DNA from 3 places in the Limnobacter sp. G6BE5S genome. Region 2 is predicted to be linked to each of the others. Evidence: predicted binding sites of a transcription regulator. Region 2 holds the regulator's gene; each other region holds the start of a gene.

What was found. Region 2 encodes FliA, which starts transcription of late flagellar genes. Its sites were predicted from a motif close to CTAAAGTTTNNNNNNNNNNNGCCGNTA; they were not measured.
Region 1: bcsB (cellulose biosynthesis cyclic di-GMP-binding regulatory protein BcsB) is a predicted target of FliA. The motif match lies at 1,669-1,695, and genes of this name have one in related genera.
Region 3: ACVL1J_RS06070 (flagellin N-terminal helical domain-containing protein) is a predicted target of FliA. The motif match lies at 2,236-2,262, and genes of this name have one in related genera.

The regions. Positions count from the first base shown of each region.
Region 1 covers NZ_JBZFLM010000006.1:236,335-239,612, reverse strand. Annotated here, with positions in the region: gene bcsB (cellulose biosynthesis cyclic di-GMP-binding regulatory protein BcsB) at 1-1,592, opposite strand, end outside; gene ACVL1J_RS12660 (STAS domain-containing protein) at 1,840-2,178, shown strand; gene ACVL1J_RS12655 (response regulator) at 2,185-3,278, shown strand, end outside.
Region 2 covers NZ_JBZFLM010000007.1:14,566-17,843, reverse strand. Annotated here, with positions in the region: gene ACVL1J_RS13065 (sensor histidine kinase) at 1-862, opposite strand, end outside; gene ACVL1J_RS13060 (RNA polymerase sigma factor FliA) at 869-1,585, opposite strand; gene ACVL1J_RS13055 (hypothetical protein) at 1,611-2,369, opposite strand; gene flhF (flagellar biosynthesis GTPase FlhF) at 2,393-3,278, opposite strand, start outside.
Region 3 covers NZ_JBZFLM010000003.1:68,740-72,017, forward strand. Annotated here, with positions in the region: gene ACVL1J_RS06060 (ATP-binding cassette domain-containing protein) at 1-409, opposite strand, end outside; gene ACVL1J_RS06065 (ABC transporter permease) at 402-1,109, opposite strand; gene ACVL1J_RS06070 (flagellin N-terminal helical domain-containing protein) at 1,291-2,154, opposite strand; gene ACVL1J_RS06075 (NADPH-dependent FMN reductase) at 2,289-2,840, opposite strand; gene ACVL1J_RS06080 (PaaI family thioesterase) at 2,868-3,278, opposite strand.

The DNA.
Region 1 (3,278 bases), on a different contig from region 2:
ACGTTCAGGTACGAGCGAATTTCAAGCGGCGTGGGGTTGGCTGGCAAAACAATTGCAGTATCTGACAAGTCAGCCATGATGCTGAATGGGTAACCGCCGTTGGCAAACGCAGTCAAGTTCGGCATGCGGGTGTAGTGGGGCAAATTGGAAAAATCCACGGTGGATTCTGGATCAATGGAACCGCGTGCCACTTGCGATACCCGCGTGCAGGCGCCACCACCCTCCGCCATGAATCCAAAAGCGAATGCCAGCTCGTTGTTGCCGCCCACCCTGAAGGCCGGGATTTGCAAGGCTTCTTCGCTGGTCAGTTCGGCCTGGCCCAACAAATCAATATTGATTTTGTTTTGTACCTGCTCGGATCGTGGTGCAAGGCGGAAGGATTGAATCAGGGAATTATTGATTTCAATGTTCAGCAGTGAATCATTCCAGCGCGAGGGTGCTGTGTACCGGTACTTCAAATCCATCGGGATATTGCGGCCTGCCCAGCTGAACAAATCGGGCGGAAGGCGCAAATTGATCGCAGCACGCGGTTTGTCTGCGCTGACTTCAAGTTGACCCGGAAAGTCGATTAATTCACCAAAGCGCACTGGTCGGTTGGTGGGCACATAGCGTGGTGCGTCATAGGGCTTTCGTGGCGCCCCCAGGTCTACTTTTTTGACCAAGGCTTTCTGTCCACTGAGCACCTGGCCTTCAATCACTAAACCGTACACGGCCTGCAACAACTCCTCGTCAGTACGGCCCATCACGTAAAGGTGTTTGATCCATGGGTTTTCTTTGGCGCTCACAATCATGAGTGATGGGCCTTCAATGTCCGCCTCACTCATACCCTCAGGCATTTTCTTGCCTTTGGTCAAAATGATGGTGTGTCGGGTGCTCGACGCCGTTTCAAGCAAATCAAACTCAGCCTGTCGGTAAAAGGCCTGGGCTCCCATCCAAGAGGCCAGAATACCGGCTGCCTTCATGCTTGTTTCGGTTTGCTCCAGTGGTAAAACCAATGGCAGTTTTAGTTTGCGGTTGTCGCGGGGATCAAAAAAGGGTGCTGGCAACAAGGCCAGGTCATTCACCAGGTTCAATGGTGTTGAGCCAATCGTCAGTGTGCTTTCGGGGCGCATGTCAAGGCGCAGGGTTGGGTTACCCGGGTCTACGCATTCACTGTCGTAAGTACCGTCGTATTCAATCCGCACTGTCGCAAAATCGGAAAACAGCAACGGATCCAGTTCAATATTTATCGTGTGTGGTACACCAGCCCTTGCCACGCTCAGTTGAGAAATACCCGAAAGCTGATTGTTCACGTACACGCGCACAAATGACTGATCGTGTCGCATTCCTTGGGGGTACAGCACACGCAAACTCAGATTGGCGCGAGTCACCAATTCGTCCAGCCGAATACCGGAATTCAAATCAACAAAGCGGTTAATACCACTTAAGCGGACCCCGTTGGGCTGTCCCATCTCGGTAAAAGTCAGGGTTCGGCTCCGTTCTATCGCCACTGTGCTTTCCAAATTGGCTGCCGAAGTATTGGCCTCAATGCTTTCTTGGGCGTGACCAGTCAGGCAAAATAGGGCGAAGGCTAAATAAAATATGTGTCGCATAAGTGGGGTCGCTGGTCTGCTTGGTTGTAAGAACAGGCTTTAAATATTGACCTGATCTGATCATTGCAAAGGTCAATTTTGATTAATATTTGTCAATCTTTAAAAAAATATGAATCATTAATTGACACGTTATCCTATTGTTTTTGTATATGCTTAATTTGTAGAGCTTGTTTTATACAATTATCGCGTGAAGTGCCGAAAAGCGCACACTTTTAGAAAAGAGAATTAACAGTTTAGGGCGAACAACATGGTTTCGACAGAAGAGGTGGGGGATATTTTCTTGCTGCGCGTAGATGCAGTTCGACTGGACAGTGCGGTGGGAACAATCATCCGCAACGCGGTGGTGCCCAAACTGGACTCCACCCGAAAATTTGCTTTGGACATTGGGGCTGTCAAACTGGTGGACTCTGGTGGTTTGGGTTCTCTGGTTGCTTTGCTCAAAAACATCACCAACCACCAAGGCAAGTTGGCCGTGGTTGGCATGAATAAATCCGTGCGAATGATGTTCGAGCTATCTCGAATGGATCGCCAGTTTTCCTTGCTGGATGACATGCCCAAAGCTGTTGCCTTTTTACAGCAGGCTTGAGCCACTGTGACAGAACACGACCTCAACAAGCAGCTACCCCGAATTCTGGTTGTTGATGATTCGGTGGTTGAGCGAAACCTCTTCGTTCACATGGTGGCCAAGTGGGGTTATCCGGTTGAGTTTGCAGCCAGCGGTCAGGAAGCGATCGAACTGATTGAACGTGACCGTTTTCAGTTGGTACTTGCGGACTGGCAAATGCCAGGTATGCAGGGCACCGAGTTGTGCGTGGCGTTACGCCAACTCGACTTGGGGCAGTACACCTACATTATTTTGATGTCGGCCCAAGATGATGAAGAATTTCTGATCAAGGCGCTGGATGCCGGTGCCGATGACGTACTCGCAAAGCCTGTTGATGGCAATGAACTTGAGGCACGGCTGCAGTCCGCTGTGCGTCGAATCGAGCTTCAAGCTCAACTTACCCGGAAAACCAATGAACTGGCGCATGCGCACGAAGTAATTGCACAAGATCTGCGTGCGGTCTCTGGTTTGCAGCGCAGTTTTCTGCCCGAGGCGCAAAGTCCCTTTCAGGGGCTGAATTACCAGTGGCTGTCTGTGCCATCCAAGTATGTGTCGGGTGATCACCTGCAGGTTTTTGAATTGCAGCGCGACGTCTATGGTTTTTACCTGCTCGATGTGTCTGGTCATGGCATTCCGGCAGCGGTCAAATCCATGCAACTGGTTCAAATGTTTGCTGACCGTTCCAACACCAGTATCGTTTTCGAAGGACGCTTGGGCAGCGACGGACAACGGATTGTTTCCAAACCACGCGATGTGGTGGCGCGTCTGAATCGATTGTTTCAGCAAACCGAGTCTGACCTGTCGTATTTCACCATGATCTACGGTGTGTTTAACACGGCAAACCGCAATGTCTCCCTGTGCCAGGCAGGTCACCCGTCTCCGCTTCTGTTATCAAAAGGAAGCACAGCCACTGTGTTGGGTGGTGGGGGTTATCCCGTTGGCTTATTCGAACTTGATGATTTCGAAGACATCGAGCTGACTTTGGGCGACGATGACTCTTTGATTCTTTACTCCGATGGCGTGACCGAGGTGCTCTCGACCAGCTCAGAAGCATTTGGAGAAGAACGGTTGCTGGAGTTTGT
Region 2 (3,278 bases):
AAAATGCTTGCCCCTTTTCCAGCGGCATACGCAGGTCTGGGTGTGTACCACGAACTCGCCAGTAGTTGTGCTCCGATTTGTCCCGAAAGCCCAGCACCACTTCGGCGTGCACGGTGAGGCAGTTTTTCAGGCCCCGTGCGTATGAAGCCGCCAGTTCAGGAATGGGCGCAGAAAGCAACACACCTTGCAACAGGGAACGCTGCAAGGAGAGCAATTGTTCATTCAGGCGTTTCTGCGTTCGATCGGAAGACACCCCCATGTAGCCCATAAAATCGCCTTTGGCGTTGTACAAGGGACGACCGGTGGATTCGAAAATAATACGCTCTGCATCTTGGGGCCAGTATTCAAAACACACCCGATCAAAGGGTTGGTGGCTGTCAAGCAGTTCTTTGAATGTGTCCCAGTTGTAGCGTGGATCGATGCACTTCAAACCTTCGACATCCCAACGGGCCAGGCCGTCGAATGGCAGCTTGAAGCCACTGCGGGAGTTGCTGTTTTGATCCCTGCCCCGATAAATGATTCGCACAATGGTGTGGGCGGAGTTTTGATGCCAATACCAGTCACCTGACAATTCCATGAGGCGACGCAACTGGCTTTCAGATTGAACGGAAGACTGGATAATTTCCAGCAAGCCGGACATGAGCTTGTTGCCCATGAACCAGGCACCCAGTACACCCAGTGCCAGGGTGAGCAGAATGGTTAACTTCCAGTTGCCGGGATCAGAGGTGGTGGCCGCCATGTAAAAAGCAGCCAGGGTCAAAGGACCAACGCCAGTGAGGATGACTAAAATCAGGGAGCGGTTGACCCTGGTGCGAGACTGCTCGAATGTTCTCGGTTTTCCCTGGGCTTTGGGATCTGCCATGTGTGCTTAGTGTTCGCGAAGCTTGGCTTTGAGGCGACTGACCGCCTGTGTGTGCAATTGGCACACACGGGATTCAGTGACTCCGAGCACAGCGGCGATTTCACGGAAGTTTAACTCTTGCTCATAATACAGTCCCATGAGCATTTTTTCACGTTCCGGCAGGTCTTCAATGGCTTGAATCAGATTTTCACGAAAACGTTGATCACCCAGCATTTCAAGCGGGTTGGCTTCTTCATCACCACCAATTTGTCGGTCAAGGTAACCTTCGCCGTCGCCATCATCTGCGTAGTCGTCGTAGAACACCAGAGAAGCGCCACGCGAGTCAAACAGCATGTCCTGGTATTCATCCAGGCTAACGCCCATGACCTCGGCGATCTCTTTCTCATTGGCCGAACGCCCAAGCTTTTGCTCGGCTTTCAGGGTTGCAGTTTCAATTTTTCGTTGCGCCTGGCGCACGCCACGGGGCATCCAGTCGGCCGCGCGCAATTCATCGAGCATGGAGCCACGAATTCGCTGGCTGGCATAGGTTTCAAACTGAGCGCCCTGACCTTCCTCAAAACGCGTAATGGCGTCCATCAGGCCAATCAGACCGGCCTGAATCAGGTCGTCGATTTGCACAGACGCCGGCAATTTGGCGATGAGGTGATGGGCCAACCTGCGAACCAACGGAATGTACTGGTCCACCTGCTTTGATTTGTCTAAAGTGCCCTGGGCTGTGTACATGGAGTCTGTGCTTCCTGTCTTGTTATTACGCCAGTGCGTGTTCGTCGAAAGAGCAAATGGCTCTTGCAATTCGGCGACCTGCCGCAATCATCTCCCGACCGACCTGGTTCAAGGCCTTGCCCGAGGGCAAAGCTGGCAAATGCCCCGCGTACTGCAGCGGATTGACCAGAAAGCTCGAAGTGCTTTCCAGCAAATTTGCAAACACGTGATCGGCTTCATCTGTGCTTCTTACACCCGCAACAATAACACGATGGTGAATATTTTCGTCTACCCCTTTGGAAGAACGAATGGCCTGAAAAGCACGCGTAACCGATCTTGCAGTGGGTTGTACGACCCAATACCAGTCGTCTTGCGGGGAAAACGCCTTGGCCAGTTCAACGGCCTCGTAGGGCAAAGTGGCATAAAAGCGATCGCAGCTCACGGGCATGCGGTGAAGCTTGCCCAGCAAAGCCACAGCTTGGGCCGGTTTTTTGGTCAGGGCTTCCAGGCCAATTCGGGCCACCACCAGGTATTGGGATTGCGCAAGCTCGATGACCTGGTCTTCCAGATTCAGCTTGCCATTGAAAAATTCGATCAGATCGGGCCGACCATGGGGTGGCAGCAACTGGGGCAGCCCCGCAACCGAGCCATCAAACAACACCGCGGCACGTTCTTGCCTTGCCTGCTGCTCCAATACGAATCGGGCCAGGCAGGCCGCATAATCACTGGCCATGTCGCCGAGAATCGGATGAATGGTGGCGGCTTTGCGGCCCAACAGGTGTCGAAGTGTTTTAGCTTGATCCATGTGTTCTAGTTGACCATGAAACTTTAAATTCCAGTCGTAGAGACTTGGGCCATTTTCCATTTCAATTCTTCGCTCGAGGCTTGAAACGCCTGGCTGCTGCGCGCACGCATGGCGCGGTGCACCAACACGCGAGGATCAGCGGGGAACAAGTCTTCAGGTACGCGCTGGCCGGTGGCAATGTAATGCAAGGCCAGTTTGTGACGCATGACCACATCCAGCACACCACCGATTTTGATGGCTTCGTCGAGTTTGGACAAAATTGCGCCATTCAGACCAGTGCTCTTGTAATGACGAACAACGTCATCCAGGGTCTCTGGTTGGCTGGTGGCATTGAGTAGCAAAACGCGTTTTACATGGCTGTCGGTCAGAATTTTTGTTTGTTCTGCCACGCGTGAGTCACGCTGACCCATGCCCACGGTGTCGATCAAAATAAGGCGCTTGCGTTGCATGGTGTTGCGCAGCTGGGCAAGGTCTGAATGGGTTTGTGCGGTGTAAACCTGAACACCCAGAATTTTGCCGTAAATGCGCAGTTGATCCTGGGCACCAATCCGGTAGCTGTCGGTGGTAATCAAGCCCAGCGAATCGGCGCCGTACTTCACCACGCAACGTGCAGCCAGCTTGGCTGTGGTGGTGGTTTTGCCCACGCCGGTGGGGCCAACCAAGGCGAAAGTACCGCCAGTTTCAACAATGTCTTTGTCGGCAGGCACCACGTTCAGGTTTTTCTTGATGACATTCATCACCCAGTCTTGCACCTGGCTATCAGTCAGGTCTGCAGGCAGTTTTTCAACCACGGTGCGTGCAAACAGGGGAGAGAATCCCGATTGGGTTAACTGGTTCCACAATTCGCCACGCTGGGGGTTCTTCTCCAGGGCATCGCGCCAGGTGATCATGGTCATTTGATCTTTCAGC
Region 3 (3,278 bases), on a different contig from region 2:
TGCCCCCCAACTCAAGCAAAGCATTTGCACGCAGGTGGCGCTGGCCTCGATCACTTCCAGCAATGGCCAATGCATGCCACAAGTTGGCTTCCACGCTGCGACGCAACAGCACAGGGCGCTGAAATACAAAACCGATTTGATCACGGGGTGTTTGATTCAAGCCACTGAAGTGAACACATCCTTTGCCGGGCTCAATCAGGCCTGCCAGCAGTCGCAAAATCAGGCTTTTTCCTGCGCCGTTGGGACCCATGATGGTTGTGATGCCCGGCCCGTCGATTTTCAGGTTCAGATCACTGAAAATGCGGTGTTTGCCAAACGAAAGGTGCACCCCCTCGAACTGGATCGGTAAAAAACCCGAGAAAGGTTTCTGTGGGGCAAGTAACACCAGGTCGCTGTTCATCTTAAGCATAGGCCCTCTTCTGTGCGCCCTGCTTTAAAAGAAACAGGCCGGCATTGATGAGAATGGACAGCACAATCAGAATAATGCCCAGACCAAGCGCCAGGGCCAATTCACCCTTCGAGGTCTCAAGCGCAATGGTGGTGGTCATGACACGGGTTACGTTGGCAATGTTGCCCCCCACAATAATCACGGCCCCCACCTCGGCCAGCGCACGGCCCAGGCCAGCCAACGCACTGGTCAGCAAGGAATAGCGTGCATCCACAATCAGGGTCCAAATGGTCTGAATGCGACTGGCATTCATGGCGCGCAACATTTCGTCGTATTCGCCGTACAGGTCTTCGATCACTTGCCGGGCCAACGCCGCCACAATGGGGGTTACCAGCACAACCTGCGCAATCACCATGGCTGTGGGGGTGTAAAGCAATTGGAGAAACCCCAAGGGCCCTGCCGCTGATAAAAACAGGTAAATGACCAAACCCACCACCACCGGTGGCAAACCCATGAGGGAATTCAGAAACACCACCAGCACCATTCGCCCTGGAAACCGGCCAATGGCCAAAGCAGCCCCGATTGGAAAACCAAGCAAACATGCAATGGAGACGGCTGTGAACGTGACTTGAAGCGACAAAGCAATGATGTCGATCAACGTGGGGTCAGCTTGCCCGATCAGGGTAAAGGCTTGTACAAAGGCTTGAGAGAAATCTTGCATTTATATGCATTTTTTACGGAATAAATGCAGTTTAATGCCAAATGGTGCGTGATGTCATTGGTACAAACACCAGCGGGGAGAAAAAAGGCAGAGGACGAATGGTCCGAATCCGGGAATGTCCCCTGCCGAAACCAGCTGATCCGATGCTAGTCAGATCAGCCAGTGCTTGGTCAATTCAGGGTTACTGCAACAGGCTCAGCACGTTGTTGGGCAACTGGTTGGCCTGGGCGAGCATGGCGGTGCCAGCCTGCTGCAAAATCTGTGAGCGGGTCAGTGCTGCCGTTTCCTTGGCAAAGTCTGCATCCATGATCCGTCCACGTGCGGCTTGCAAGTTGGTGCTGGACAAGTCGGCAAACGAGGCCACCTGCTCCAGTCGGCTTTGGCCCGCACCCACCACAGCACGAATGCCGGTGATGGCGTCAATCGAGGCGTCCAGCGTGGTGATCGCGGTGGTGGCGTTCGCTACCGTGTCCACACCATTGAGGTTGGCCTGAATGCTTGCAGCGCCGTTGGCCATGATGGTGCTCAGGTCATTGCCTGCAGCCAGACCATCGTCAGTCAAATTCAGTGCCAAGGTGTCGGAAACCGCGTTGCCGGTGCCCACCTGGAAGCTCAGTGTTTTGTTGGCGGCATCAAACATGTTGTTGCCGTTGAAGGTGCTACCGGTCACAATGCGATCCACTTCGTTGGCCAGCTCCGCGTATTCGCGGTTCAGGTTTACACGGTCGGTGTCGTTCAGGGTGCCGTTTTTGGCCTGCACTGCGAGTTCACGCATCCGTTGCAGGTTGTCGCTGATCTTGCCCATGGCGCCGTCGGCCACTTGCAACAGTGAAATACCGTCGTTGGCGTTGCGGGCGGCCACATCGTAGCCCTTGATTTGGGCTTGCATGCGCTCGGCAATGGCCAGGCCTGCTGCGTCGTCTTTGGCGCTGTTTACACGAAGGCCTGAGGACAGGCGGGCAATCGCGTTGTTCAAACCCATGCCTGAACCAGACAGGTTCTTTTGGGCGGTCAGTGAGGCTACGTTGGTGTTGATTCCTAGCATGATATTTCTCCAAGCAATTTATTTAGTTAGGAGCTAGTCGCCTTCAGTGTCGTGCACTGTCGTGCGCTGCTCATGATTCATTAACGCTTGGAAAAAATGATTCTTTAGGGCTGAAGTGAAATTTTTTTTCACCCCTACCCTTTCAGGCGAAGACTCCATGTTTTCAAGGCCAATAACTGGGCAGCCAGGTTTGACTTGATTTTCTCGTCGGTCACATTACCGTCTGCATCGAATCCGCCTGAAAATGCGCTGGCAAACACCTCGGGTTTATTCAAGGGATGCAAATCGAGATACACGCACACCTGCCGCAAGTGGTACTGGGCACGCGCAGTACCCATGCCGCCGCCTGCGCCACAAATGGCCACTGGCTTGCCGGCCAGCAAGGCGTTGTCCGGGTAACGCGAAGCCCAGTCAATCGCATTTTTCAGGGCCGGTGCAATTGAATAGTTGTACTCAGGGCAGGCCAGTAACAAGGCATCGGCTTGTTTCACCTGGTCAAAAAAGGTTTGAACAGCAGCCGGTCTTTCCGCAAGGTCAGCATTGAAAAAAGGCAGGTCGATCAAATTGGCGAAGTGCATTTCCATGCCATGGGGCAACTGCCCCGCTGCCGCGCGCAACAAACCCGTGTTGCAAGACTTTGCACGAAGGCTTCCTGAAATACCCAGTACGCGAATGGTGTTACTCATGGTTGTGCTCCTTTTGATTGGACGCGATCAGTCTTTTTTGGGCGGAATGGCGTAGGTGCCCACGGCATGCGCCACGGGTTCGGGCAAGCCCTCAGAGTACACAGACACTTCGCCAATTGCCAAAGTTTTGCCAACCTTGATCAACTTACACACGCCGATGATGTCGCGGTCTGCTGAGGGTTTTCTTAAAAAGTTGATATTCATATTGGTGGTCACCGCCAAAGGCACAATGCCGATTCTCCCCAGAATACCCACGTACAGCGCGCAATCAGCCACCAAAAACATCACAGGCCCCGACACCGTGCCACCGGGGCGCAATTCCGCCTCCGTGATCTTGTGGCGAATCGTGGCAGAGTCTCCGTCTACATGTTCAACTGTGATTTTGCTTTGCGGAAATTGCGTGTTGATGAACTTGTTCATCATTTCTTTGGTGATCAA